Linked DNA regions of Rhodopseudomonas boonkerdii. The protein of the gene in region 1 interacts with the protein of each later gene in a pairwise test. Links are inferred from orthologs where the notes say so. Each region holds a gene or a part of one and is shown in the gene's direction. Other genes may lie near its edges. The genes, in order: E0H22_RS13950, E0H22_RS12740 and E0H22_RS01215.

Region 1 (11,268 bases):
TCCACCCAGGGCAAGCGGATCGTAGCAGCAGCGGTCGCTGCGATGCCTTCCTCGCGGCCGGTGAATCCGAGCTTCTCGCTGGTCGTCGCCTTCACGGCCACGCGCGACACCGGCGCGCCGGAGATTTCGCTGATGCGCGTGCGCATCGCGTCGCGCAGCGGACCGATCTTCGGCCGCTCGCAGATCAGCGTCACTTCGAGATTGGCGATCTTGCCGCCACGCGCGGTGACGCGGCCGACAGCGTATTCCAGAAACTTGTCGGACGCTGCCCCCTTCCATTGCGGATCGCTCGGCGGGAAGTGCGAGCCGATATCCCCGTCAGCCAGCGCGCCGAGGATCGCATCCACCAGCGCATGCAGGCCGACATCGCCGTCGGAGTGAGCAAGGAAGCCGCGCGTATGCGGCACGCGGACGCCGCAGATCATCAGGTGATCGCCATCGCCGAACGCGTGCACGTCATAGCCCGTGCCCATGCGTATATCACCGAGCGAGGCGGCAAGGCGGGCTTCTTCGCGGGAAAAATCTTCGGGAGTCGTAAGCTTCATATTTGCAGGATCGCCTTCAAAGGTCGCCACGGTCAATCCCGCCCATTCGGCGAGCGCGGCATCGTCGGTGAAATCGTCACGTCCCTCAGCTGCGGCACGACGATGCGCCGCGAGGATGACATCGAAACGAAAGGCTTGTGGCGTCTGTGCGATGCGCAGCTTCGCACGTTCCGGCGTCGCTTCCACATGGCCGTCGCCGTTTACGACCTTGATCGTATCGACCACCGGCGCTGTGGGTACCGCAGCCCCAGTGATCTGGGCGGCGGCAATCGCGCGTTCGATAACACCGGCGGTGACGAACGGTCGGGCCGCGTCATGAATCAGCACAATGTCCGGCGCCAGGTCGGCCAGCGCTTCGAGGCCAGCATGGACGGATGCCTGGCGAGTCGCGCCGCCATTGGCGGGAGGCCGATACTCAAGACCTGAGACCGCCTCGTTGAACAGGGCGACATCGTCGGGGTTGGTAATCGGTTGTACCGCGAACACCTGTGAATGCCCGCAAAACGGCTCCATGGCGCGGGCAATCACCGGACGACCGCCGATGGTGCGATACTGCTTCGGACCGCCACCTCCGGCGCGCAATCCGCGGCCGGCGGCGACGATGATGGCAGCGGTTTTCGGTGATTTTGTCATCAGACTCAGGTGATTAAGGGGTAAGCGTTTGTCGCACAGCCCTTAGCACCGGCCATGCCGAAAAACAGTAGGTTTGGGTGGGCATGACGCATAAACGTGCATTGCTGCGCTGCACTTGCAAAGTTGTTGGCTTTGGCTAATGTGTAGGCATGACGATTGACTGCACAACAAATGTGCGCATACTGCGCTCGGTCGCCGCAACGCTGCGGGGACGAGCATCATGAGCAGGCCTGTGAAGCCGGACGCATCATACAGCAAGCGATTGAAGATTGGTGAGGTGGAAATCGCCAACCGGGTCGTTCTTGCGCCGATGTCAGGCGTTACGGATGCCCCGTTTCGCCGCCTGACCGCCGAGCTTGGCGCCGGCCTCGTGGTTTCTGAAATGACCGCCAGTGACGATCTGGTCAATGGCCGCCCGATGTCGGTACTCCGCTGCGAGGCCACCGGGATCGGCCCGCATGTGGTCCAGCTCGCCGGATGCGAGGCGCATTGGATGGCTGAAGGGGCCCGCATTGCCGAGGGCGGCGGGGCCGATGTCATCGACATCAATATGGGCTGCCCGGCGCGGCATGTGACCGGTGGTCAGTCCGGTTCGGCGCTGATGCGCGATCTCGATCATGCACTGAAGCTGATCGAAGCCACCATCTCAGCGGTCAAAGTCCCCGTGACGCTGAAGATGCGCCTCGGCTGGGACGATCGCTCGATGAATGCTCCTGAACTCGCGCGCCGTGCGGAGGAGGCGGGTGTACAGCTCATCACCGTGCACGGCCGCACGCGCTGCCAGTTCTACAAGGGGGACGCCAATTGGGACGCCGTGCGTCCGGTGAAGGACGCGGTGAGCGTTCCGGTCGTCGTCAATGGCGACATCACCTCCTACGACAAGGCCGTCTGCGCATTGGAGGCCTCCGGTGCCGATGCGGTGATGGTGGGCCGCGGCGCCTATGGGCAGCCCTGGCTGCCCGGACAGATCGGTCGCCAGCTCCAGACCGGCGTTGCGGAAACAGCGCCGACTCTCCAGCAGCAACTCGGTTACATCTGCGCGCTCTACGATCACATCTGTCGTCACTACGGTTTGCGCATAGGCCTTCGCCATGCGCGGAAACATCTCGGCTGGGCGCTCGATGCAGCCGCCGCCACCTCAGGTGCCTCGGTTGAAAAGCTGAAGCTTTGGCGTCGGGCTATCCTTACCTCTGAAGATCCGATCGGTGTTCAGCGTGCCTTGAACGAGGCTTTCGACGATTTCGCATGGAGTGCCGCCGCATGAGCGCCGCAGAGTATCGCCGCCCGGCTCCGGCCGACAGTGAGGCCATTCTCAATGCACTGCCGCACCCGATCATCGTGATCGCGCCGGACGGCAAGATCGTCGATGCCAACATGGCGGCGGAATCTTTTTTCGACATTTCCGCCCAGTTCCTGCGCCGGCAATCTCTGAAAGAGCTGGTGCCGTTCGGCAGCCCCCTGCTGGCGCTGATCGATCAGGTTCGAACAGCCAATTCGCCGGTGAACGAATACAAGGTCGATCTTGGTACGCCGCGCATCGGTGGCGATCGCCAGGTCGATCTGCATGTGGCTCCGCTCACCGAGCGGCCCGGTCATATCGTTGTCATGCTGCAGGAACGGACCATCGCCGACAAGATGGATCGCCAGCTCACCCATCGCAGCGCCGCACGTTCGGTGATCGCACTTGCCGCCATGCTGGCGCATGAGATCAAAAATCCGCTCTCGGGCATCCGCGGCGCGGCGCAACTGCTTGAACAACAGGCTTCCACCGAAGACCGCATGCTGACGCGACTGATCACCGACGAGGCGGATCGTATCGTCACCTTGGTGGATCGCATGGAAGTGTTCGGTGACGAGCGCCCGGTGGCGCGCGGACCGGTCAACATCCACTCCGTGCTGGATCACGTGAAGCGCCTCGCGCAGTCCGGGTTCGCGCGAAATATTCGTTTCATCGAGGATTACGATCCCTCGTTGCCGCCGGTGCTCGCCAACCAGGATCAACTGATCCAGGTCTTCCTCAACCTGGTGAAGAACGCTGCCGAAGCCATTGTCGATCTCGGCTCCGACGGCGAGATCCAGTTGACCACCGCATTCCGTCCCGGCGTACGCCTCTCGGTGCCCGGCAAGAAGTCACGCGTGTCGTTGCCGCTGGAATTCTGCGTGAAGGACAACGGCCCCGGCGTTCCCGAAGATCTGCTGCCGAATCTGTTCGATCCCTTCGTCACAACCAAACCGACCGGAAGCGGCCTGGGTCTTGCATTGGTGGCGAAGATCATTGGCGATCACGGCGGGATCATCGAGTGTGAATCCCAACCACGAAAGACGACCTTCCGCGTGCTGCTGCCGATGTTCAATCCAGCAAAGACCTTAGACCCGGGCAGTGACGATGAGAGCGCATCGTCCGGCTCGCAGAATTAAGACGAGGACTAACGATGCCTGCAGGAAGTATTCTGGTTGCGGATGACGATACGGCGATCCGCACGGTCCTCAATCAGGCGCTGTCGCGCGCGGGATACGAGGTGCGCCTTACCGGCAACGCCGCCACGCTGTGGCGCTGGGTGAGTCAGGGCGAGGGCGATCTCGTCATCACCGACGTGGTGATGCCGGACGAGAACGCGTTCGATCTGCTCCCGCGTATCAAGAAGATGCGGCCCAATCTGCCCGTCATCGTCATGAGCGCGCAGAATACCTTCATGACCGCCATCCGCGCGTCGGAGCGGGGCGCCTATGAATATCTGCCGAAACCGTTCGACCTGAAGGAACTGATCGCCATCGTCGGCCGCGCGCTCGCCGAACCAAAGGAACGCGTCGCCAGCAATGACGACGATGGCGAGTTCGACTCGATCCCGCTGGTTGGCCGTTCGCCGGCAATGCAGGAAATCTACCGCGTTCTCGCCCGCCTGATGCAGACCGACCTCACGGTGATGATTTCCGGCGAGTCCGGCACCGGCAAGGAGCTTGTCGCCCGCGCGCTGCACGACTACGGCAAGCGTCGCAACGGCCCCTTCGTTGCGGTCAATATGGCGGCGATCCCGCGCGACCTCATCGAGTCCGAGCTGTTCGGTCACGAGCGCGGCGCGTTCACCGGCGCCAATGCCCGTGCTACCGGCCGGTTCGAACAGGCTGAAGGCGGCACGCTGTTTCTCGACGAAATCGGCGACATGCCGATGGAGGCGCAGACGCGTCTTCTCCGCGTGCTGCAGCAGGGCGAATACACCACGGTCGGCGGTCGGACCCCGATCAAGACCGACGTCCGCATCGTTGCCGCGTCGAACAAGGACCTGCGCATCCTGATCCAGCAGGGGCTGTTCCGCGAAGACCTGTTCTTCCGCCTCAACGTCGTGCCGCTGCGTCTGCCGCCGCTGCGCGAGCGCATCGAGGATCTGCCGGACCTGATCCGTCATTTCTTCGCGCTGGCCGAGAAGGATGGCCTGCCGCCCAAGAAGCTCGACGCCCTCGCGCTCGAACGCATGAAGCAGCATCGCTGGCCGGGCAATGTCCGCGAACTCGAGAACCTCGCTCGCCGTCTGGCCGCGCTCTATCCGCAGGACGTCATCACCGGTCCGGTCATCGATGGCGAGCTTGCGCCGCCCGCTGTGGTCTCGGGTGGTAACGCGCCGACCACCGTGGATAACCTGGGTGGAGCCGTGGAGGTCTATCTGTCCTCGCACTTCTCCAGCTTCCCGAACGGCGTGCCGCCACCGGGTCTCTATCACCGCATCCTGCGCGAGATCGAAGTGCCGCTGCTCACTGCCGCGCTGGCGGCCACCCGCGGCAACCAGATCCGCGCCGCCGATCTGCTCGGCCTCAACCGCAACACGCTGCGAAAGAAGATTCGGGATCTCGATATCCAAGTCTATCGGACGGGGGGGTAGCAAAGCTCTCCGGCCCTCATCTTGAGGAGCCGCGCAGCGGCATCTCGAGGATGGCTGCGGGCTCAGGAGCTCGGCCATCTTCATGGCTGGAGACAGCGCTCCGCGCCTCTTCACCATGGGGCGGAGGTTGGTGGCACCAAAATCTGCCGGCGAGACACCCGATCAAACCCATTCTCGACTTTTCACTGCTGAAACGGTGAATTTATCCGACTTGCGCAATCCGCGGCTGTTCTACGCCGCGGATTTGTCGTAATTGGGCAACATTGTTGTATGATTGCATCACTGCGCGGCAGGTACCACCCGAGCCCGTGCAATCGCGGCTTGCTCAGCAAAATCCCGGAATGACGAACGCAGAGACGTCGGCTCCAGTCTTCGAACCATCGGTATTCGAGTCGCGCAGACCTCTGCGCCGGCTGTTCGTGCCCGTGGCCGTGGGAATGGCGCTGCTGTCGGCCTGCCTTACCTTCCTCGTCCTCAACGGCCTGACGCCGATCGCTCCGACCCACCTGGTGGTCGTCTCCTTCCTGCTGATCAACGCCGCCACCGTCTTGCTGCTGGTGCTGATCATCGCTCGGGAAATCTGGAAAGTCGTGCAGGCGCGGCGCCGGGGCAGGGCGGCTGCCCGCCTGCATGTCCAGATCGTCAGCCTGTTCTCGGTCATTGCCGTCCTCCCGGCTGTGCTGGTCTCGATCGTCGCCAATGTCACCCTGGACCGCGGCCTCGACCGGCTGTTCTCCGGCCCGACCAAGGCCGTCATTGGTAATTCCATGACGGTGGCGCGCGCCTATGTGAACGAGCACGCGCAACTCATCGGCGGTGACATTCTCGGCATGGCCGATGATCTCGCCCGCATCCAGCCGCTGTTCTATCAGGACCGCGGTACCTTCCGCTCGCTGATGCTGGCCAATGCCAAGGCGCGCAACCTTCCTGGCGCGATGCTGATTGACAAGGATCGCAACGTCATCGAGCCCGATCTGCCCGGGGTGAGGCCGGAATTCGAGCCGCCGCCCGCAGACTTTCTGGTCAATGTCGGCAATAGCGAGCCGGCGATTACCATCATCCCCGATGGCAATTATGTCGCTGCCGTCATCAAGCTGCGCGCGTTCGAGAACATGTATCTCTATGTCGCGCGCAAACTCGATCCGCGCGTGGTCGCACAGATGGCGCAGACCCAGGCCAGCGTAGCCGACTATACCGAGCTGGAATCCCGTCGCCTCGGCATCCAGATCGCCTTCGGCCTGATGTTCACCGTCATCGCATTGACGGTGCTGATGTCCGCGGTGCTGATCGGCCTCAATTTCTCGAACTGGCTGGTGGCCCCGATCCGCCGTCTGGTCAGCGCGGCCAATATGGTCTCCACGGGCGACCTCCATGTGCAGGTGCCGGTGATCCAGTCGGAAGGCGATCTCGCGCATCTCGGCGAGACGTTCAACAAGATGACCTCCGAGCTGCGCAGCCAGCGCGACGAACTCGTTTCGGCGTCCGATGTCATCGACAGCCGCCGTCGTTTCATCGAGGCGGTGCTGTCTTCCGCCAGTGCCGGCATCATCGGCGTCGATGGCTCAAATGTTATCGGCATTCTCAACCGCTCGGCGGAGAAGCTGGTCGGCCACTCGGAGTCCGAAGTCCTCGGCCATCCCCTGCACGAGATCATTCCCGAGCTCGACGAACTCATGCAGAATGCCCGAGAGAGTTCGCAGCGGCTGGTACAGGGACAGATCACCATCGATCGCGAGGGGCGCGAGCGCAATCTGTCGGTTCGCATCTCGGCCGAACAGACCAGCCAATCACGCGACAGCTACATCATTACCCTCGACGATATCACGGAACTCGTTTCTGCGCAGCGCACCTCGGCCTGGGCCGACGTCGCGCGCCGTATCGCGCATGAGATCAAGAACCCGCTGACGCCGATCCAGCTTTCGGCCGAACGCATCAAGCGCAAGTTCGGCAAGGTCATCACCGATGACAAACAGATCTTCGAGCAGTGCACCGACACCATCGTGCGTCAGGTCGAGGACATTCGTCGCATGGTGGATGAATTCTCGCGCTTTGCCCGTATGCCAAAGCCAGTGATCGAAGGCGAGGACGTTGCCGACACGGTGCGTCAGGCCGTGTTCCTGATGCGCGTCGGTCATCCGGAACTCGATATCAATGCCGAGATCAAGGAAGAGCCGCTGAAGGCACAGTTCGATCGTCGTCTGATCTCGCAAGCTCTTACCAACATCATCAAGAATGCGACCGAGGCTATCGAAGCAGTGCCTTCGGAAGAGCTCGGCAAAGGCCGCATTGATGTCACAGCGTTCAGCGAGAATGGCCAGATCGTGATCGACGTGGTCGATAATGGCATCGGTTTGCCGACCACCAATCGTTCGCGTCTGCTCGAGCCCTATGTAACGACACGCGAGAAAGGCACGGGCCTGGGCCTCGCCATTGTCGGCAAGGTGCTCGAGGACCACGGTGGCGGCATCGAACTTGGCGATGCATCCGCTATCCGGCCTGGCCAGCGCGGCGCCTGGATGCGGCTGCGTTTCGCTATCGCCGGACACAAGCCCGATATGGAGAAGGGCGACGCGAAAGCAGCGCTCGCTAAAGATTCGAAGATCGAAGCCGTCACCGGCAGTTGACCATAAGAAACGTGACCAGGATTTTTTGACCCATGGCAAATGATATTCTGATCGTCGACGACGAAGCCGACATTCGTGATCTCGTTGCAGGCATTCTGGAGGATGAGGGTTTCACGACGCGGACTGCGCGCGACAGCGACAGTGCGCTCAATGAAATCTCCAACCGGCGTCCCAATCTCGTCTTTCTCGACATCTGGCTGCAGGGCAGCAAGCTCGATGGTTTGCAACTGCTCGAGCAGGTGAAGAAGGACAATCCGGATCTGCCGGTGGTGATGATCTCTGGTCACGGCAATATCGAAACCGCCGTCGCTGCCATCAAGCGCGGCGCCTATGACTTCATCGAGAAGCCATTCAAGGCGGATCGCCTGATCCTTGTCGCGACGCGCGCGCTGGAGACTTCGCGTCTCAAACGCGAGGTCCGCGAGCTCAAGCAGATGGCGCCGATCGCCAGCAAGCTCACCGGCCGTTCCGCGGCGATGAACCAGCTCCGCCAGACCATCGACCGCGCCGCCAAGGCCAACAGCCGCATCCTTATCGTCGGTCCCTCCGGCGCCGGCAAGGAGCTCGCAGCACGCACGCTGCACGCCTCGTCGTCCCGCGCCAATGGTCCCTTCGTGGTGATCAATGCTGCGGCCATCACGCCGGAACGCATGGAGCTGGAGCTGTTCGGCACCGAACAGAGCAATGGCGAGCAGCAGCGCAAGGCCGGCGCGCTTGAGGAGGCCCATGGCGGCACGCTGTTTATCGACGAGATCGGCGATCTCCCGCGCGAGACCCAGAACAAGATTCTTCGCGTGCTTGTCGATCAAACCTTTATGCGGGCAGGGGGCACGACCAAAGTCAGCGTCGACGTCCGCATCATTTCGTCGACGGCGCGGAATCTTGAAGAGGAGATCGCTGCCGGCACCTTCCGCGAAGATCTCTATCACCGCCTGTCGGTCGTGCCGATCCGCGTCCCGCCGCTGTCCGAGCATCGCGAGGACATTCCGGAGTTGATCGAGTTCTTCATGGAGCAGATCTCGGCCAATACCGGTTTGCCCAAGCGTCAGATCGGTCAGGACGCCATGGCCGTGCTGCAGTCCCACGTCTGGCCCGGGAATGTCCGCCAGCTCCGCAACAATGTCGAGCGTGTGATGATCCTCGCCGGCGGCGGGCCGGAGGTCATCATCACGGCCGACATGCTTCCGCAGGATGTGGGCTCCATGGTGCCGTCGATGCCGACTTCGAACAACGGCGAGCACATCATGGGCCTGCCGCTGCGCGAGGCCCGCGAGGTGTTCGAACGCGATTACCTGATTGCGCAGATCAGCCGTTTCTCGGGTAACATCTCGCGCACCGCCGAATTCGTCGGCATGGAGCGCTCGGCTCTGCATCGCAAACTGAAAGCGCTCGGCGTGGGGTAAAACGCCGAGCCCATGCTGATCGTCGCCCGTGGCAGGCTCCGCCGAGGGGTTGCTCCGGCGCTTTGCGCCTTCGCTCTACCCATCCTGCGGGATGGTGTTTGTGTTATAGATCCCACGAAACAACAAACCGGAATCCGCCACCATGTCGCGCATCGCCTATGTCAACGGCCTCTACCAGCACCTCAGCGATGCCGCTGTGAACGTCGAGGACCGCGGCTACCAATTCGCCGACGGCGTCTATGAGGTTTGCGAGATCATCGGCGGCAAAATGGTCGATTTTCCCCGCCATATGGCGAGGCTGGAACGCTCGCTGGGCGAACTGCGCATCGCCATGCCGATGGCGCTGACCTCGCTCAAGGTCATCATGCAGGAGGTCGTTCGCCGTAACCGCATCAATTACGGTATCGTCTATCTGCAGGTCACCCGCGGCGTTGCCCATCGCGACCATGGCTTCCCGTCGCCCGAGGTAAAGCCGAGCGTGGTCGTCACCGCCAAGTCGCTGAACTTCGCGAAGAACCAGGCGGCTGCCGAACGCGGCGTAAAAGTCATCACCACGGCCGAGAACCGCTGGCCGCGCGTGGATATCAAGAGCGTCGGTCTGCTGCCCAACGTGCTTGCTCGCCAGGAGGCTCGCGACAAAGGGGCCTATGAGGCCTGGTATGTCGACGCGGACGGCTTCGTGACCGAAGGCGCATCCTGCAATGCCTGGATCATCACCAAGGACGGCAAGGTGGTCACCAAGAGTGCCGAGCGTGGCATCCTGTCTGGCATCACCCGTGCGGTTCTGGTCGAGGTTCTGGCCTCTCTCCAGCTCAAGCTCGAGGAGCGGAACTTTACGCCGGAGGAGGCGGCCAATGCCGCAGAAGCCTTCGTATCCTCGGCGAGTCAGATCGTCATGCCGGTGATCGCCATTGATGGAAAGAGCATTGGCGACGGTAAACCGGGACCGACTGCACTCCGTCTGCGCCAGGAATTCCATAAATTTGCGGACATTGGCTGAGGTTTGCTGCCTTTCTAGGCAGGTTTTCCGTGTGGCGGCTTGCCTTCACACGCCGTCTGCCGTCTAATTGCAGCGCTGTGCGCCCCGAGGGGGATCTTTGGGCGATGCAGCGGCCAGGCAATAACCCGGAAAAGAGGGCAGGCCCGGCGCAATAAAAGCAACAAAACAGACACAACAGACTGCGGGATTAAGAAAAATGGCGGCAGACCGCGCACAAAATCTACAGGACACCTTCCTCAACCACGTTCGCAAGACCAAGACCCCCCTGACGATCTTCCTCGTGAACGGCGTCAAATTGCAGGGTATCGTCACCTGGTTCGACAATTTCTGTCTTCTGCTCCGCCGCGACGGTCACTCGCAGCTGGTGTATAAGCATGCGATCTCGACCATCATGCCGGGCGCGCCGATCCAGTTGTTCGAAGGCGGCGAAGAGGCCTGAGCGAACGCTTAAGAGACGCTTGATTGGAATTTCGTAGCTTCGAAGGCAATGCTGCCGACCGTCCCACGGCCGGCAGCGAATCGACCGGCCGCGTTCTCGTGGTCGGCCCTTATTTGCGCGAGCGCCGCGGTGATGCCGAGGCGGCAGCCTATGCGCACATCCGCGACACCGATGCGCGCCTCGAAGAGGCGGTGGGACTCGCGCGCGCCATCGATCTCGATGTGATCGAGGCCGTCGCCGCGCCGCTCAGCCAGATCCGCCCGGCCACCTATCTCGGCAAGGGCAAGGTCGAGGAGATCGCCGGCCTCATCGCCGCGAACGAGATCGGCATCGTGGTGATGGACTGCGCGCTGTCGCCGATCCAGCAGCGCAATCTGGAAAAGGAGTTGAAGGCCAAGGTGCTCGACCGCACCGGCCTCATTCTCGAAATCTTCGGCCGCCGTGCAAAAACGAAAGAGGGCACGCTGCAGGTCGAGCTCGCGCATCTCAACTATCAGCGCAGTCGTCTGGTGCGGTCGTGGACCCATCTGGAGCGTCAGCGCGGCGGCTTCGGCTTCATGGGCGGTCCCGGCGAAACGCAAATTGAAGCGGACCGCCGCATGATCGGCGAGCGCATCACGCGGCTCGAAAACGATCTCAAGAAAGTGCAGGCGACACGCCGGCTGCATCGCGCCGGCCGCCGGCGCGTGCCGTATCGTGTCGTCGCGCTGGTTGGTTACACCAATGCCGGCAAGTCCACGCTGTTCAAT
Region 2 (4,217 bases), 290 kb from region 1 along the record:
GCCATCGACGGCCAGCCTGCGGAACCGTTCCCGGCGCGCAACAACCAGGTCGTGCTGGCGCCCGGCACCCGCATCGATGTCTTCCTCGACACCGTCAAAGCCGCCGGAACCGTCACGGCGATCCTACTCCACGACGGCAAGGACATCCGCCGCATCGGCCAGCTGGTGACGCTGAAGGATCCGCCGCTGCGCGCCGCGCCGCTCGCAGCCGCTCCCGCGCTGCCGGCCAACGACCTGCCGGCCCAGATCGACCTCAAGAGCGCGACGCGCGCCGACCTTGCCATCGGCACATCCGATACCGGTTGGCTCAGGCCGCTCGACCTCGGCCCATCCACGGCACCGGCCTTCAAGGCCAGGTCCGGACGCCCGGTGGTTCTCACTCTGGCTAACAAGGCGGCTGGTCCCGTCATCCTGCAGATGCACGGCCACCACTTCCGGCTGCTCGACAGGCTCGACGATGGCTGGAAACCGTTCTGGCTCGACACGCTGGCCCTCGACCCCGGCCAGACCCAGCGCATCGCCTTCACCGCCCGCAATCCCGGCCGCTGGTTGATCGAATCCTTCGTCGCCGAATGGGCGGCTCCGCGCCTTGTACGCTGGTACGAGGTCGGCTGAGCTCAGTAGGGAATCCCAAGCCGGTCATAAAGCCGCCGGAACACCGCCGGCATCACCTCCGGCAGATCTTCCGCGATCAGCCCCGGCCCGGCCTCGCTGCCGGCCTCGCCATGCATCCAGACGCCGATGCAGGCCGCCTCGAAGGCCGGCACGCCCTGCGCCAGAAACGCGCCGATCAGCCCCGCCAGGACGTCCCCGGAACCGGCCGTCGCCAACCATGGCGGTGCATTGGAGGCGATGGCGGCACGGCCATCGGGGGACGAGACCACCGTATCCGCCCCTTTCAGGACGACCACCGCACCTGATCGATTGGCCGCGAGCGTTACACGTTCAAGCTTCGATTGAATCTCAGGTTCTTCATTCAAGGAGCTGAATATTCTCGAGAATTCGCCTTCATGCGGCGTCAGAACGACCTCAGATTCAGGCTCAGCCTTGATCATGTCGAACAGCCGATCCGGCGCATCGGCAAAACTGGTCAGCGCATCCGCGTCGAGCACCAGCCGTCGTTTGGCCGCCAGACCTGCCGCAACGAGGCCACGCGTCTTCGCGCCAATCCCCGCGCCCGGTCCGATAATGCAGGCATTCACCTTCCCCCTGATCAGGGGAGCGAACTCCTCCGCCGTATCGACCGGCCGCACCATGACCGCGGTCAGCGCCGCCGCATTGACGGCCAGCGCATCGCGTGGCGACGCCACCGTAACGAGCCCTGCTCCGCCCCGCAGCGCCGCCCGCGCGGAGAGCCGCGCTGCGCCCGTCGCGGCGATGTCGCCGGAGACGACCACCGCGTGCCCCTTGGTGAACTTGTGTCCGTCGACGCGCGGCAACGGAAACGCGCTCTCCCAGAGGTCCGGGTTGTTTTCGGCCGCCTTCGGCCCGATCCGGTCGAGAACACCGTCGTCGATGCCGATGTCGATCACCCGCAGCTTGCCGCAATAGCTGCGACCGGGCAGCAGCAGGTGACCGGGCTTCGGACGGAAAAAGGTCACGGTCTCGGTCGCCAGAACGGCGGCACCCATGACAGCGCCGGAATTGCCGTTGATCCCGCTCGGCAGATCGACCGCCAGCACGGGGACACCCGACGCATTGATCGCATCGATCATGATCTTGGGATCGCCCTTCACCGGACGATCGAGCCCGGCGCCGAACAGCGCATCGATAATCAGCGCGGGTGATCCGATCAGCGAGGGATCGCAGGGCAGCACCTCGCCTTTCCACCCTTTCGCCGCGAGCGCAGCGTCGCCCTTCAACGTCGCGCGATCGCAGAGCAGGACCACCGACACGTCCCGTCCCTGCGCCGCCAGCTCCGCCGCCGCGACAAACCCGTCGCCGCCATTGTTGCCGCGACCGGCAACCACCAGGATCGCCCCTTCCTCGGCGAGATCGTTCGCCGCGTCGGCGACAGCGCGACCGGCTGCCCGCATCAATTCAAAACCTGGCGTACCGTCGGCGATCGTCAGCGCGTCGGCCCGGGCCATTTCCTCGGTAGTCAGGAGCTCCATATCGCCATCCGTATCGCCTGTTATGAAGGCAAGCGCGACATTGACCTGCGCGGCCAACCCAGATTGCACTTCATTTGATCAATGTGCCTACTTGATAGACAGGTGAGGTGCGGTATTCTTGTGCCAAGCACGGTCCAACCTGCAGTAAAAACCTGAAAATGCTTCAAAAATAGCCGCATGGCGATTTTGGCACGGACCCTGCTTTGAGGGAAGCCGACTTCGGACCTGGACACTCCACCAGCAGATGATGGAGAGACTTGGTCGTCCACTCTCATCGGCGAGAAATCGTCGACGCTCAGCGGGCGGGAGCGTAACTCCGCCCGAATGTGAGTATCGAATTGCCTGCGCGTTCGCCCCGCGGCTCCTATGCGGGAACGACGCAACTTCAAGTCCAGAAACTTTCGGCCTGTTTGGAAGTGCCGGGGAGACGTTCAGTGAAAAAGATCGAAGCCATCATCAAACCCTTCAAGCTCGACGAGGTGAAGGAGGCGCTTCAGGAGGTGGGACTGCAAGGCATCACCGTCACTGAGGCCAAGGGCTTCGGCCGTCAGAAAGGCCACGCCGAACTGTATCGCGGTGCCGAATACATCGTCGACTTCCTGCCCAAGGTGAAGATCGAGATCGTGATCTCCGACGACCTCGTCGAGAAGGCGATCGACGCGATCCGCCGCGCCGCACAGACGGGCCGCATCGGCGACGGTAAGATCTTCGTCTCCAATATCGAGGAAGCCGTGCGCATCCGCACCGGCGAGTCAGGCCTCGACGCGATTTAAGCGCGCATCCTTCACCTGTCCCGGACGCGCTGCAGCGTCAGGCGATGCGATCGCATCGCCGCCAACGCCGCTGCGCGTGGACCGGCACAGACGCCGTCATACCGCATCACGTCCGGGACACCTGTCGGCAATCTCAGCGCGCAAGCTCACCGGCCGGACTGGACGCTCTCCAAGGGCGATGCTATCCGATTTCTCCGACGTCTCGCGGCGTCAGCAAGAGGCTGCTTCGGCAGCCTTCTTGTTGCCGCTCCTTGTTGTTGAAGACATAAGCCTGTGACCCTCTCGTCATAGGCCGTTGTTACGTCCGGAATTCAGCCCGCAAAAAAGGTAGGGAAACCCATGACGACCGCCAAAGAAGTCCTGCAATCCATCAAGGACAACGACGTCAAATACGTCGATCTGCGTTTCACCGATCCGCGCGGCAAATGGCAGCACGTCACCTTCGACGTCTCGATGATCGACGAAGACATCTTTGCCGAAGGCACCATGTTCGACGGCTCCTCGATCGCCGGCTGGAAGGCGATCAACGAGTCCGACATGACCCTGATGCTCGATCCCGCCACCGCGGTGATCGATCCGTTCTTCGCCGAGACCACCATGGTCATCACCTGCGACGTGCTCGATCCCGGCACCGGCGAGCCCTATAACCGCGACCCGCGCGGCATCGCCAAGAAGGCGGAAGCCCAGGTCAAGGCCATGGGCGTGGGTGACACCGTGTTCGTCGGTCCGGAAGCCGAATTCTTCGTGTTCGACGACGTGCGCTTCTCGGCGCAGCCCTACAACACCGGCTTCAAGCTCGACTCGTCGGAACTGCCGACGAACTCGGACACCGAATATGAGAGCGGCAATCTCGGCCACCGCGTCCGCAACAAGGGCGGCTACTTCCCCGTCCCGCCGCAGGACTCGCTGCAGGACATGCGCTCGGAAATGCTCGGCGCCATGGCGCGCATGGGCGTCAAGGTCGAGAAGCATCACCACGAAGTGGCGTCGGCCCAGCACGAACTCGGCATGAAGTTCGACACGCTGACCCACATGGCCGACCAGATGCAGGTCTACAAATACTGCATCCATCAGGTCGCGCATATCTACGGCAAGACCGCCACCTTCATGCCAAAGCCAATCTTCGGCGACAACGGCTCGGGCATGCATGTGCACCAGTCGATCTGGAAGGACGGCAAGCCGACTTTCGCCGGCAACAAATATGCCGACCTGTCGGAAACCTGCCTCCACTATATCGGCGGCATCATCAAGCACGCCAAGGCGATCAACGCCTTCACCAACCCGTCGACCAACTCCTACAAGCGTCTGGTCCCGGGCTACGAGGCGCCGG
Region 3 (11,146 bases), 2.8 Mb from region 1 along the record:
CCGTTAATGGACTTTTCCGCCGGTTTTGACCCGTCAAACCTTCAAATCGCTGCAAGAATCGCCTGATAACGACCGACCGCGGCGTCCCGCGGCAATGCGGCCGTTTCGGCCCGATTGCAAATTACTGCCACGGACGCCATTTAATGCGCTTCGGGCGTGCTAGAAGCGCGCAGAAATTCCCGGCCACAGGTGAGGTTGACGTGACCATCATGGAACAGGGCGGCGCCAAGCCGCCGCAGGCAGAATCGTCGCCGCAGGCGGGGGGCGCCCTCATCAAGGACACCACCACCCGCACCTTCATGCAGGATGTGATCGAGGAATCGAAGCGTCAGCCGGTACTGATCGACTTCTGGGCGCCCTGGTGCGGCCCATGCCGGCAGCTGACGCCGATCATCGAGAAGGCCGTTACCGCCGCCAAGGGGCGGGTCAAACTGGTGAAGATGAATATCGACGAGAATCCAGAGATCCCCGGTCAGATGGGTATCCAGTCGATTCCGGCCGTGATCGCCTTTGTCGATGGCCGCCCGGCCGATGGCTTCATGGGCGCCGTGCCCGAGAGCCAGGTCAACGCCTTCATCGACAAACTCACCGCCGGTCGTCCCGGCGCCGAGCCGACCACCGCCGAACTGCTGGAGGAGGCCGCCGGGCTGCTCGCCGAAGGCGATCCGGCCACCGCGGCTACGATCTATGGCGAAATCATCGCCGGCGACGCCGGCAATATTGCCGCCATCGCCGGACTGGCGGATTGTTATGTCGCCACCGATGCCATCGAGCAGGCCAAGCAGACATTGGAGCTGGTTCCTGCTGCGAAGCGCGAAGATGCGGCGGTGAAGGCCGTGCAGGCCAAGATCGATTTGGTTGAACAGGCCAGCGCCCTCGGCCCGGTCACCGAGCTGGAAGCCAGGGTTGCCGCCGACCCGCTCGATCATCAGGCCCGTTTCGATCTGGCAGTGGCGCTGAACGGCGCCGGCCAGCGCGAGCCGGCGACCAGTCATCTGCTCGAAATCGTCAAGCGCGACCGGAAGTGGAACGACGACGGCGCCCGCAAACAGCTGCTGCAATTCTTCGAGGCCTGGGGCCCGACGGACGAGGCAACGGTTGACGGCCGCCGGCGGTTGTCGACTATCCTGTTCGCGTAACCGCCTCTATCGGCGAAGCGAGGCCGGACATGCCCATCAATGCCGACTATCGCGGCCCGGCCGAACTGCCGGAAGTGATCCCGGTCTTCCCGCTGCCCGGCGCGCTATTGCTGCCCCGCGGCCAGATGCCGCTCAATATTTTCGAGCAACGCTATCTCGCCATGGTGGACGACGCCTTCCGCGACGGCCACCGGCTGATCGGCATGATCCAGCCGGCTGCCGCCCACCCGCCCGAAGAGGCCAAGCCCGCGCTGTTCCGCGTCGGCTGCGTCGGCCGCATCACCCAGCTCGCGGAATCCGGCGACGGCCGCTATATCCTCGAACTCACCGGCGTGTCGCGCTTCGAAGTGATCGAGGAATTGTCAGTCTTGACACCGTATCGCCAGTGCAAGGTGGACTACTTCCCCTATGTCGACGATTTCACGGCCCGCAAGGGCGAGGAAAATGTCGACCGCGACACGCTGCTGGCGACGCTGAACGATTTCCTGAAAGTGAACAATCTCAAGGTCGACTGGGAAGGCATCCACAAGGCGCCGAACGAGGCGCTGGTGAATGCGCTGGCGATGATGTCGCCTTACGGCCCGCCGGAGAAACAGGCGATGCTCGAAGCGCCGGACCTGAAGACCCGCGCCGAGATCCTGATCGCCATCACCGAGATGGATCTCGCCAAGAAACGCACCACCGGCGATCCGCCGCTGCAATGATCCGGAGTTTCCGATGAACGCCCCGACTGAACGCCAGGACGGTACCGACCCCAAACTGCTGGAAATTCTGGTGTGCCCGGTAACCAAGGGACAGCTCGAATTCGACGTTGACCGTCAGGAGCTGATTTCGCGCCAGGCCAAGCTGGCCTATCCGATCCGCGACGGCATTCCGATCATGCTGCCGGAAGAGGCGCGGAAGATCGATTGAAACTCCATCCCTCATGGTGAGGAGGCGCGAAGCGCCGTCTCGAACCATGGGTTGGCTTGCCTCGAGTTCGGGGCCATCCTTCGAGACGCATGCCTGCAGCATTCTCCTCAGAGTCTGACTCATAAAGCGGTCTGGGGCGCTTTTCGACTGCTTTTGCTCGGGACAAAGCCGCGTTCAACTCAGTATCACGCTTCTCCGCCCCTCATCCTGAGGAGCCGCGTAGCGGCGTCTCGAAGGATGGCCGCACACTCCGAGCCAGGCGAGCTCATGGTTCGAGACGGCGCTGCGCGCCTCCTCACCATGAGGGACAGAGTCTGTTGGCTCCGTCTGGGCGACCAGCAGCGCCAAACTATTGACTGCATTTCCAGTCAGACACTCAGGATGAAAGGTGGAGAGCTAAATCGCCTCGCCCTTCAGCAGCCTTGGCACTTCTCCCGACAAACCCGCCGCCTGCTTGATGAAGGCCCCCTTCAGCGGCGGCAGGCGATCGACGATGCCGAGACCGATATCGCGAATGCTGCGCACGAAGGGCAGGTCGTTCGAGAACATGAAATTCAGCACATTGGTTGCGAGCCCCATGCTCATGGTGTCGAAGCGACGCCAGCGCTGATAGCGCTCCAGCACATCGGCCTGACCGAAATCCATCCCGAGCCGGGCGGCATCGACGATCGTTTCCGCCAGCGCGGCGACATCCTTCAGACCCATATTGAGCCCCTGTCCTGCGATGGGGTGGATCACATGGGCGGCGTCGCCGATCAGCGCAAGGCGTTCGCCGATGAAGGAGCGCGCGACGAAATAGCCGAGCGGGAAAGCGCGCGGTTTATCGAGCGCCTTCACCTCGCCGAGATGCAGGCCGAAACGGCGCTCCAGCTCCGTATGAAATTCGTCATCCGGCAGCGCGACGATGCGCTCCGCATCCCTGCGCTTCTCCGTCCATACCAACGACGAACGATTGCCCCTCAGCGGCAGGATCGCGAACGGACCCGCAGGCAAAAAGTGTTCTTCCGCGCGGCCTTCGTGATCACGCTCGTGGCCCACGGTCACGACGATGCCGGACTGGTCATAATCCCAGCCATGAGTCGCAATCCCTGCGCGCTCGCGCAGTTTCGATCGCGCACCATCGGCCGCCACCAGCAAGGCGGCCCCGATCACGCTGCCGTCGCCCAGCGTGACGCTGACGCCGTCCGGCCGCGTATCGAAGCTCGCGACGGCTGTCGCACGCAGATCGATGCCCGCCGCCTCGGTGTGCAGCACCAGCTCATCGATCAGCCGGCGATTTTCCACCATATGGGCGAACGGTTCGCCGGGCTCGACCTCGCCGGCAAAGGTCAGGAAGGTCGGCCGTGTGGCGTCATCGACCTTCGAATCCGTCACCACCATATCGAGGATCGGCTGTGACTCCGCGGCCACCGCGTCCCACACCCCGATCGCGCCGAACATCCGCCGGCAGGCCGCAACAATGGCCGAGGCGCGCGGATCGCGGCTCGGCCGCGTCGCCAGCGCGGGATCGGCGACCACCACCGGCACATCCGGTCCCAGCCCTTGGCGCAGCGCTAGCGCCAGCGCCAGACCCGCGAAGGCCCCGCCGCCGATGACAATGCCTTTTGGTGCCGCCATGATACCCGTTCCCGCTGTTGCCACGCGCTTATAGCTGGGCGAAACAGGAATGCGAAACAAGGCAGGAAAGCCGGAACATGGAGACCATGATCTGGATCGTCCGGCCTTGGTAAATCGACCGTCACGCAGCCGCCGCACGAAAGACGCCGCCATGTCCAGGAGCCTGATCGACCTGATCGACATTCTCGATCTCGAGACCCTCGAAGTGAACATGTTCCGCGGCCGCAGCCCGAAGACGCGCTGGCAGCGCGTGTTCGGCGGCCAGGTGATCGGCCAGGCGCTGGTGGCCTCGGTGCGCACTGTCGAAGGCCGTATGCCGCATTCGCTGCATTGCTATTTCATCCTGCCCGGCGATCCGCAGATCCCGATCATCTACGAGGTCGAGCGCCTGCGTGACGGCAAGAGCTATTCGACCCGCCGCGTCACCGCGATCCAGCACGGCCACGCCATCTTCTCCATGATGGTTTCGTTCCACGCCGAGGAAGAAGACAGCTTCCATCATTTCGATCCGATGCCGGACGTGCCGCCGCCCGACAAATTGTCTGCGGAAGAGCTGGCAAAGGACCCGATCATCGAAAAGATGCCGGATTACATCCGCCGCTATTACGAGAGCGATCGCCCGATCGAGCTGCGCCCGGTGGAATTCAAGCGCTATGCCGGCGAGAAGATTCCGGACGGCCGCATCAATTTCTGGATTCGCACCGCCGCCAAGCTGCCGGACGATCCGGCTTTGCATATGTGCGCGCTCGCTTATGCGTCGGATTTTTCGTTGCTCGATTCCATCATGTCTCGCTATGGCCGCACGCTGTTTGACGGTCAGGCCATGGCGGCGAGTCTCGACCATGCGATGTGGTTTCACCGTCCGTTCCGCGCCGACGAATGGCTGCTCTACAGCCAGGATTCGCCAAGCGCCCAGAACGGCCGCGGCCTTGCCCGCGGCATGATCTTCAAGCCCGACGGCACGCTGGTCGCATCCGTCGCGCAGGAAGGCTCGGTGCGGGAGCGCCGCGAAAAACCGAAGAGCTGAGACAGACGATCTCACGTCCCGGACGCGATACAGCGCGCAGCGTCCGGGACACAAGCCAATCACACGCAGATGATCGATAATCTTCGCGGAGAAGTACCTATGCCTTATGTGATCGAAACCTGGGACAAGCCCGGCAGCCAGGCCCTCCGCGCCGAGCATCGCCCGGCCCATTTGGCTTTCCTGGCCGAGCACGCGAAGAAGCTGCTTGCCTGCGGCGCCAAGCTGCACGACGACGGCAGCGATCTCGGCGGCGGCATCTATGTACTGGACACCGAGGATCGCGCCGAGGCCGAAGCCTTCATCGCCGCCGATCCTTTCACCAAGGCCGAGCTGTTTGAACGCGTCAGCATCGTGCGGCAGCGTCGGGCCTATGTGGGCGGCGTGTGCTTGTTGTGAAGAAACAGCGGACCCGCAGCCGCTGGATAGGTTGAGCGCAGCGATATTCTCGCGGGCTTCACCACGCCTCAACGATACAGCTCTGGGGCTCTCGCGCCTCTGTGACACATCCTGCGATGCCCTATGGCAATGCGTCGCATGATTGCGTAAGCATATTTTGCACTGGCCAAACAGGATGCCCGTCATGAAGCTCGTGGTCGCGATCATCAAACCCTTCAAGCTCGACGAGGTACGTCAGGCGCTGACCGCCATCGGCGTGCACGGCATGACGGTGACCGAGGTGAAAGGCTATGGCCGACAGAAGGGCCATACCGAGATGTATCGCGGTGCAGAATACATCGTGAATTTCCTGCCCAAGCTGCGCATCGAGATAGCGGTCGATTCCAGCCTCGCCGACAACACCGTCGAGGTGATCTCTTCCAGCGCCCGCACCGGCCAGATCGGCGACGGCAAGATCTTCGTGACCCCTATCGACCGCGCCCTTCGCATCCGCACCGGCGAGACCGATAGCGACGCGCTCTGACCGCACGAGCGCCCTTCCGATCGGAAGAACGCGCCGAAGAGCTCAACTGGTTGAACGCTTGCAGCCCTGCCCGCATGGGCTGAATGGGCCTCCAAATTAGACATTTCCAGGCTATCTGCCCGAAATCTGCGTGGCGGAATACCGCTCTCTTGCCTCGTGCCTGAGCATGATTTTGTCGATACTCTGTCATGCTTTCGTTTTAGGCAGCATTGATTAGACTTTAAGCGCGGCCGAATAGCGCACCTTGAGTCGGTCTGCCCATGTCGCGAAAAGCGGGGGATTCATAAAACGTTAGCGGTCTCGGCCCGGTTGGCACGGCATTTGATTCTACTGGCCTTGGCTGTGGCCGCGTTGTGAATTTCTCCGCGTGGTGAAACCTCAGTCGAGATCGCCCGGCCATTCAGTCGGGCCTAAGCGGGGATAGGACCCATGAAAATTGTTATGGCGATCATCAAGCCGTTCAAGCTTGAAGAAGTCCGCGATGCCCTGACCGCCATCGGCGTTCACGGTTTGACGGTGACGGAAGTCAAAGGTTACGGCCGTCAGAAAGGCCACACGGAAATCTATCGCGGCGCTGAATATGCGGTGAGCTTCCTGCCGAAGATCAAGATCGAAGTCGCAGTCGCCTCCGATCAAGTGGACAAGACGATCGACGCCATCTCGGCAGCCGCCAAGACCGGTCAGATCGGCGACGGCAAGATCTTCGTCATCAGCCTCGAACATGCCGTTCGTATCCGCACCGGCGAGGCCGATGCCGCGGCGCTCTAAGCGCCTGCATCCCGGCCAAGCAATTCAGACAAACTTCCTCTCAACGCTCACCTCTTTTTTCTTTACTCAGGAGTCAAACACATGACGTTCAAGCGTCCATCTGGCGCGGGATTGGCGGCACTCGCCGTCGGCCTGTTTGCCGCAACTGCGGCTCACGCCGACCCGGCGATCAATAAGGGCGATAACGCCTGGCTGATGACCTCGACGGTCCTCGTGCTGCTGATGACCATTCCCGGCCTCGCGCTGTTCTATGGCGGTCTCGTCCGTTCCAAGAACATGCTCTCGGTGCTGATGCAGATCCTCTACACCGTCTGCATCGTCATGGTGATCTGGGCCGTGTACGGCTACAGCATCACCTTCACCGGCGGCTCGCCCTATATCGGCGGCTTCTCGAAGGCCTTCATGGCCGGCATCACGCCGGACTCCATGGCCGGCACCTTCACTGCCGACGTCGCCGTGCAGGAAATGGTCTATTTCTGCTTCCAGATGACCTTCGCAGCGATCACGCCATCGCTGATCGTCGGCGCCTTCGCAGAACGCACCAAATTCGCAGCCGTCGCGCTGTTCGTGCCGCTCTGGGTCACGCTCATCTACTTCCCGATGGCGCACATGGTCTGGTACTGGGCCGGTCCGGATGCGGTCGTTGCGGCTGCCAAGGCCGTTGCCGCCGCCGCTCCCGATGCCAAGGCTGCTGCTCAGGCCAAGCTTGACGAAGTGATGGCCGATGGCGGCCAGATCTTCCTGTGGGGCGCACTCGACTTCGCCGGCGGCACCGTGGTGCACATCAATGCCGGTATCGCAGGTCTCGTGGGCTGCCTGATCATCGGCAAGCGCACCGGCTACGGCAAGGAGCTGATGGCTCCGCACTCGCTGACCATGACCATGATCGGCGCCTCGCTGCTGTGGGTCGGCTGGTTCGGCTTCAATGTCGGTTCGAATCTCGAAGCGTCGGGCGGCGCCGGCCTCGCCATGGTGAACACCTTCCTCGCCACCGCCGCGGCGGCCATGGCCTGGATGTTCGCGGAGTGGATGACCAAGGGTCACCCGTCACTGCTCGGCGCAGCTTCGGGCGCCGTTGCCGGTCTCGTCGCCGTCACCCCGGCCGCCGGCTTCTCGGGCCCGATGGGCGCCCTGGTGCTCGGCATCATCGCCGGCATCGTGTGCCTGTTCTTCTGCACCACCATCAAGAACTCGCTCGGCTATGACGACTCGCTCGATGTGTTCGGCGTGCACTGCATCGGCGGCATCATCGGCGCAATCGGCACCGGCATCCTGGTCAACCCGGCCCTCGGCGGCACCGGCGTGATGGACTACGTGGCTGGCAAGGTCGCCGACTACGACATGGTCACCCAGGTGCTGGCGCAGTGTAAGGGCGTGCTGCTGACGCTGGTGTTCTCCGGCGTCGGTTCGGCGATCCTCTACAAGGTGGTGGATGTGATCGTCGGCCTGCGCGTCACCGTCGAAGTCGAGCGCGAAGGCCTCGACGTCACCGAGCACACCGAACGCGCCTACAACATGTAAGCGCCGAAATATCGAGATCGGCTGGGGCAATACCCGGCAATGCCCGAGCCGTCGAAGGGCCCCAGCGCAAGTTGGGGCCCTTCACATTTGTGGGGCTCTAGCTTTCGAAAGACGCTACGAAAACGTACTGAAAATCCATGGTTAATCGGGCCTTAACCTCGCCGTATCTATGGTGGTCTGATCCCATTTCTGCCGATCTCATGGGGCGGTCGGCAGCGTTGAAAGTACGGGCGTTTTTCCGATGGCTTCCACGATTCCCGCGCAGCTGCATGGTGTTTCCCGGACCTCCGCGGGCCCCGATGGCGAACGCTCGCCATTTGCGCGGCTGACCGAGCTGCTGGCGCCCTATCAGCCGGGATTGCCGCTGATCACCCTGTCGCTGGGCGAGCCGCAGCATCCGGTGCCGGATTTTGTCGGGCCTGTTTTAGCCAAGCATATCAACGATTTCGGGCTTTATCCGATCGCCAAGGGAATCGCGCCGTTCCGCGAGGCCGCGGCAAAATGGATCACGAAGCGATTCAACCTGCCGCGCGCGGTCGATCCGGAAACCGAAGTGCTGGTGCTGAATGGCAGCCGCGAGGGACTGTTTTTCGCCGGCATTGCGGCGGCCCGTTATGTCGGGCCGCGCGAGGGTAAGCCCGCGATTTTACTACCGAATCCGTTCTATCCGGCCTATGGCGCCGGCGCGCGGGCCGCAGGGTGCGAGCCGGTTTTCCTGCCGACCACGGTCGAAAACGGATTTCTTCCTGACCTCACGAAGATGGATGAGGCGATCTTGCGGCGAACCGTGGCGATCTACATCGCCTCGCCAGCGAACCCGCAAGGTGCTGTCGCGACACCGGAATATTTCAGGCAGCTGCACGCGCTCAGCCTGAAGCACGGCTTCATCGTCCTCAGCGATGAATGCTATTCCGAGATCTATACCCGCGAAGCGCCCGGCAGCATGCTCGCCTGCGCCGGCCCGGACTTCCAGAACGTGGTGGCCTTCCAGTCGCTGTCGAAGCGTTCCAACCTGCCCGGCATGCGCGTCGGCTTCGTTGCCGGCGACAGGAAATTCCTCAGCGCTTTCCATGAGCTACGCAACGTCGCCGCGCCGCAGGTGCCGGTGCCGCTGCAGCAGGTGGCAATCGCCGCCTACAGCGACGAGAGCCACGTCGAGGACAACCGCCGGCTTTACGGACTGAAGTTCGATCTCGCGGACCAGATTCTGGGCTCGCGCTACGGCTACAAACGGCCCGCTGGTGGCTTCTGTTTGTGGCTCGATGTCTCGAAATGCGGTGGCGACGAAGAGGCGACAGTGCGGCTTTACAGAGACGGCGGTGTTCGCGTCGTCCCCGGCAGTTACCTCGCCCGGACGCAGCCCGACGGCAGCAATCCCGGCGCGGGTTACATCCGGATCGCCATGGTTCAGGACAGCGATACCACCGCCGAGGCGTTGCACCGGCTGGTCAAAATTCTCGGCTGATCGCAGGGGCGCGCAGCAAGCATGAGCACCACGATCGAACGTGTCATTCCCCTAGTCGGGCACCTGCCCGCCTCGCTGCGCGAGGCGCTGGGACGGCGGCTGCGCGAACTCGCCGGCTTCGGCCTAGTCGGCGTCGCCGGCGTGGCCGCGGCAGCCATGATGACATGGTCTGTCCAGGACCCGAGTCTGTCGCATGCGACCTCGCGCGCGATCCGGAATGTCGCCGGCTATCCCGGCGCGATCGGCGCGGACCTCCTGATGCAGATCCTCGGCCTTGGCGCGATCATGATGATCCTCACCGTCGCCGTCTGGGGCTGGCGGATGATGACGCATCGGCACTTCGACCGCGAAGCGCTGCGCCTCACCTGCTGGCTGCTCTGCACCGTGTTCGCCTCGGGCTTCGCCAGCTGCTGGCAGCATGGCGGATCGTGGCCGCTGCCGACCGGCGTCGGCGGCGTGGTTGGCGATGCGCTGTTCCGTACGCCAGCCGTCGTGTTCGGCCCCGTCGGCTTCATCTACCGCTTCGTGCTCGGCCTGATTTTCTGTTCGCTGATGACGGCGACGTTCGTCATCGCCTGCGGATATGGCGCCAAGCCGAAGGAAGAATTCCCCGAGATCGACGACATCGACGAAGAGCCGTTCGAAGAAGTCGACGAGGAGAACGACCGCCGATCCTTTTCGGTTTCACTCGGCTGGCTCGTGCACGGCCTGATGAGCACCAAGGCGCGCATCGGCCGCATCCTGTCGTTCCTGTACGGCAAATTCGTCACCTCCGGCGGCGAGCCCCGCGCCACCGCGTTCCAGCGTCAGGAGCCGAATCTCGGCGGCCGCCGCCCGAGCCCTTCGATCGCTCCGCATGACGACGCACACGAGGAAGAAGAGGAAGAGTACGAGGAGGAAGAAGAAGAGGTCGAGGAAGAGCCCGCCCCGAAGGCGCGCAAGAAATCGTCCGCGAAGGAGCCTGCCCGCAAGAACAACGGCAAGTTCGAGCTACCCTCCGTCGGCATGCTCACCGCACCGAAGGCGGCCGATCGCAAGCCGCTCAGCAAGGCCGAACTCGAAGCCAATTCGCGCGCGCTCGAAGGCGTATTGCAGGACTTCGGCGTGCGCGGCGAGATCGTCAAGGCCAATCCGGGGCCCGTCGTCACGCTGTACGAACTCGAACCCGCACCGGGCATCAAGTCATCGCGCGTGATCGGCCTCGCCGATGACATCGCGCGTTCCATGAGCGCCCTGTCCGCGCGTGTCGCCGTCGTCCCCGGCCGCAATGCCATCGGCATCGAACTGCCGAACCAGCACCGCGAAAACGTCTATCTGCGCGAACTGCTGCAGGTGCAGGACAGCAACGAAGGCATCAAGCTGCCGCTCTGCCTCGGCAAGAATATCGGCGGCGAAAGCATCATCATCGATCTCGCCCGCACGCCGCATATGCTGATCGCGGGCACCACCGGCTCGGGCAAGTCGGTGGCGATCAACACCATGATCCTCAGCCTGGTCTATCGGCTGCGGCCGGACCAGTGCCGCCTGATCATGGTCGATCCGAAGATGCTCGAACTCTCCGTTTATGACGGCATCCCGCATCTTCTCACGCCTGTCGTGACCGATCCGAAGAAGGCCGTCGTCGCGCTCAAATGGGCGGTGCGCGAAATGGAAGAGCGCTACAAGCGCATGGCCAAGCTCGGCGTGCGCAACATCGACGGCTACAATGCACGCCTGATCGAAGCGCAGAAGAAGGGCGAGGAACTCACCCGCACGGTCCACACCGGCTTCGACAAGGA

The links.
Region 2: the proteins of E0H22_RS13950 (region 1) and E0H22_RS12740 interact in binary tests that used the Escherichia coli proteins (3 or more experiments, as listed by UniProt). The link is inferred for Rhodopseudomonas boonkerdii from one-to-one orthologs.
Region 3: the proteins of E0H22_RS13950 (region 1) and E0H22_RS01215 interact in binary tests that used the Escherichia coli proteins (3 or more experiments, as listed by UniProt). The link is inferred for Rhodopseudomonas boonkerdii from one-to-one orthologs.

Annotation. Positions count from the first base shown.
Region 1 is NZ_CP036537.1:3,034,823-3,046,090, forward strand. Bases 1,518-4,517 are described here. They hold E0H22_RS13950 (two-component system sensor histidine kinase NtrB), read left to right. Parts: upstream 1,518-2,438; coding sequence 2,439-3,596; downstream 3,597-4,517. Other genes in these bases: dusB (tRNA dihydrouridine synthase DusB), read left to right, coding at 1,518-2,442; ntrC (nitrogen regulation protein NR(I)), read left to right, coding at 3,611-4,517. Outside these bases: E0H22_RS13940 (bifunctional 2-C-methyl-D-erythritol 4-phosphate cytidylyltransferase/2-C-methyl-D-erythritol 2,4-cyclodiphosphate synthase), read right to left, coding at 1-1,178; more of dusB, read left to right, coding at 1,399-1,517; more of ntrC, read left to right, coding at 4,518-5,053; E0H22_RS13960 (sensor histidine kinase NtrY-like), read left to right, coding at 5,395-7,677; nitrogen assimilation response regulator NtrX, read left to right, coding at 7,710-9,080; E0H22_RS13970 (D-amino-acid transaminase), read left to right, coding at 9,223-10,080; RNA chaperone Hfq, read left to right, coding at 10,277-10,519; GTPase HflX, read left to right, coding at 10,543-11,268.
Region 2 is NZ_CP036537.1:2,747,048-2,751,264, reverse strand. What follows is about bases 1,485-4,217. They hold E0H22_RS12740 (P-II family nitrogen regulator), read left to right. Parts: upstream 1,485-2,548; coding sequence 2,549-2,887; downstream 2,888-4,217. Other genes in these bases: glnA (type I glutamate--ammonia ligase), read left to right, coding at 3,227-4,217; E0H22_RS12745 (NAD(P)H-hydrate dehydratase), read right to left, coding at 1,485-2,114. Also shown: E0H22_RS12750 (multicopper oxidase family protein), read left to right, coding at 1-615; more of E0H22_RS12745, read right to left, coding at 618-1,484. UniProt on the Escherichia coli protein: P-II indirectly controls the transcription of the glutamine synthetase gene (glnA). P-II prevents NR-II-catalyzed conversion of NR-I to NR-I-phosphate, the transcriptional activator of GlnA. When P-II is uridylylated to P-II-UMP, these events are reversed.
Region 3 is NZ_CP036537.1:259,343-270,488, forward strand. The notes cover bases 4,835-7,712. They hold E0H22_RS01215 (P-II family nitrogen regulator), read left to right. Parts: upstream 4,835-6,043; coding sequence 6,044-6,382; downstream 6,383-7,712. Other genes in these bases: E0H22_RS01205 (YciI family protein), read left to right, coding at 4,835-5,091; E0H22_RS01210 (P-II family nitrogen regulator), read left to right, coding at 5,276-5,614; E0H22_RS01220 (ammonium transporter), read left to right, coding at 6,464-7,712. Outside these bases: trxA (thioredoxin), read left to right, coding at 201-1,139; E0H22_RS01185 (LON peptidase substrate-binding domain-containing protein), read left to right, coding at 1,169-1,843; E0H22_RS01190 (Trm112 family protein), read left to right, coding at 1,857-2,051; E0H22_RS01195 (ubiquinone biosynthesis hydroxylase), read right to left, coding at 2,448-3,668; tesB (acyl-CoA thioesterase II), read left to right, coding at 3,820-4,695; more of E0H22_RS01205, read left to right, coding at 4,795-4,834; more of E0H22_RS01220, read left to right, coding at 7,713-7,903; E0H22_RS01225 (aminotransferase class I/II-fold pyridoxal phosphate-dependent enzyme), read left to right, coding at 8,145-9,368; E0H22_RS01230 (DNA translocase FtsK), read left to right, coding at 9,390-11,146. UniProt on the Escherichia coli protein: Involved in the regulation of nitrogen metabolism. Regulates the activity of its targets by protein-protein interaction in response to the nitrogen status of the cell.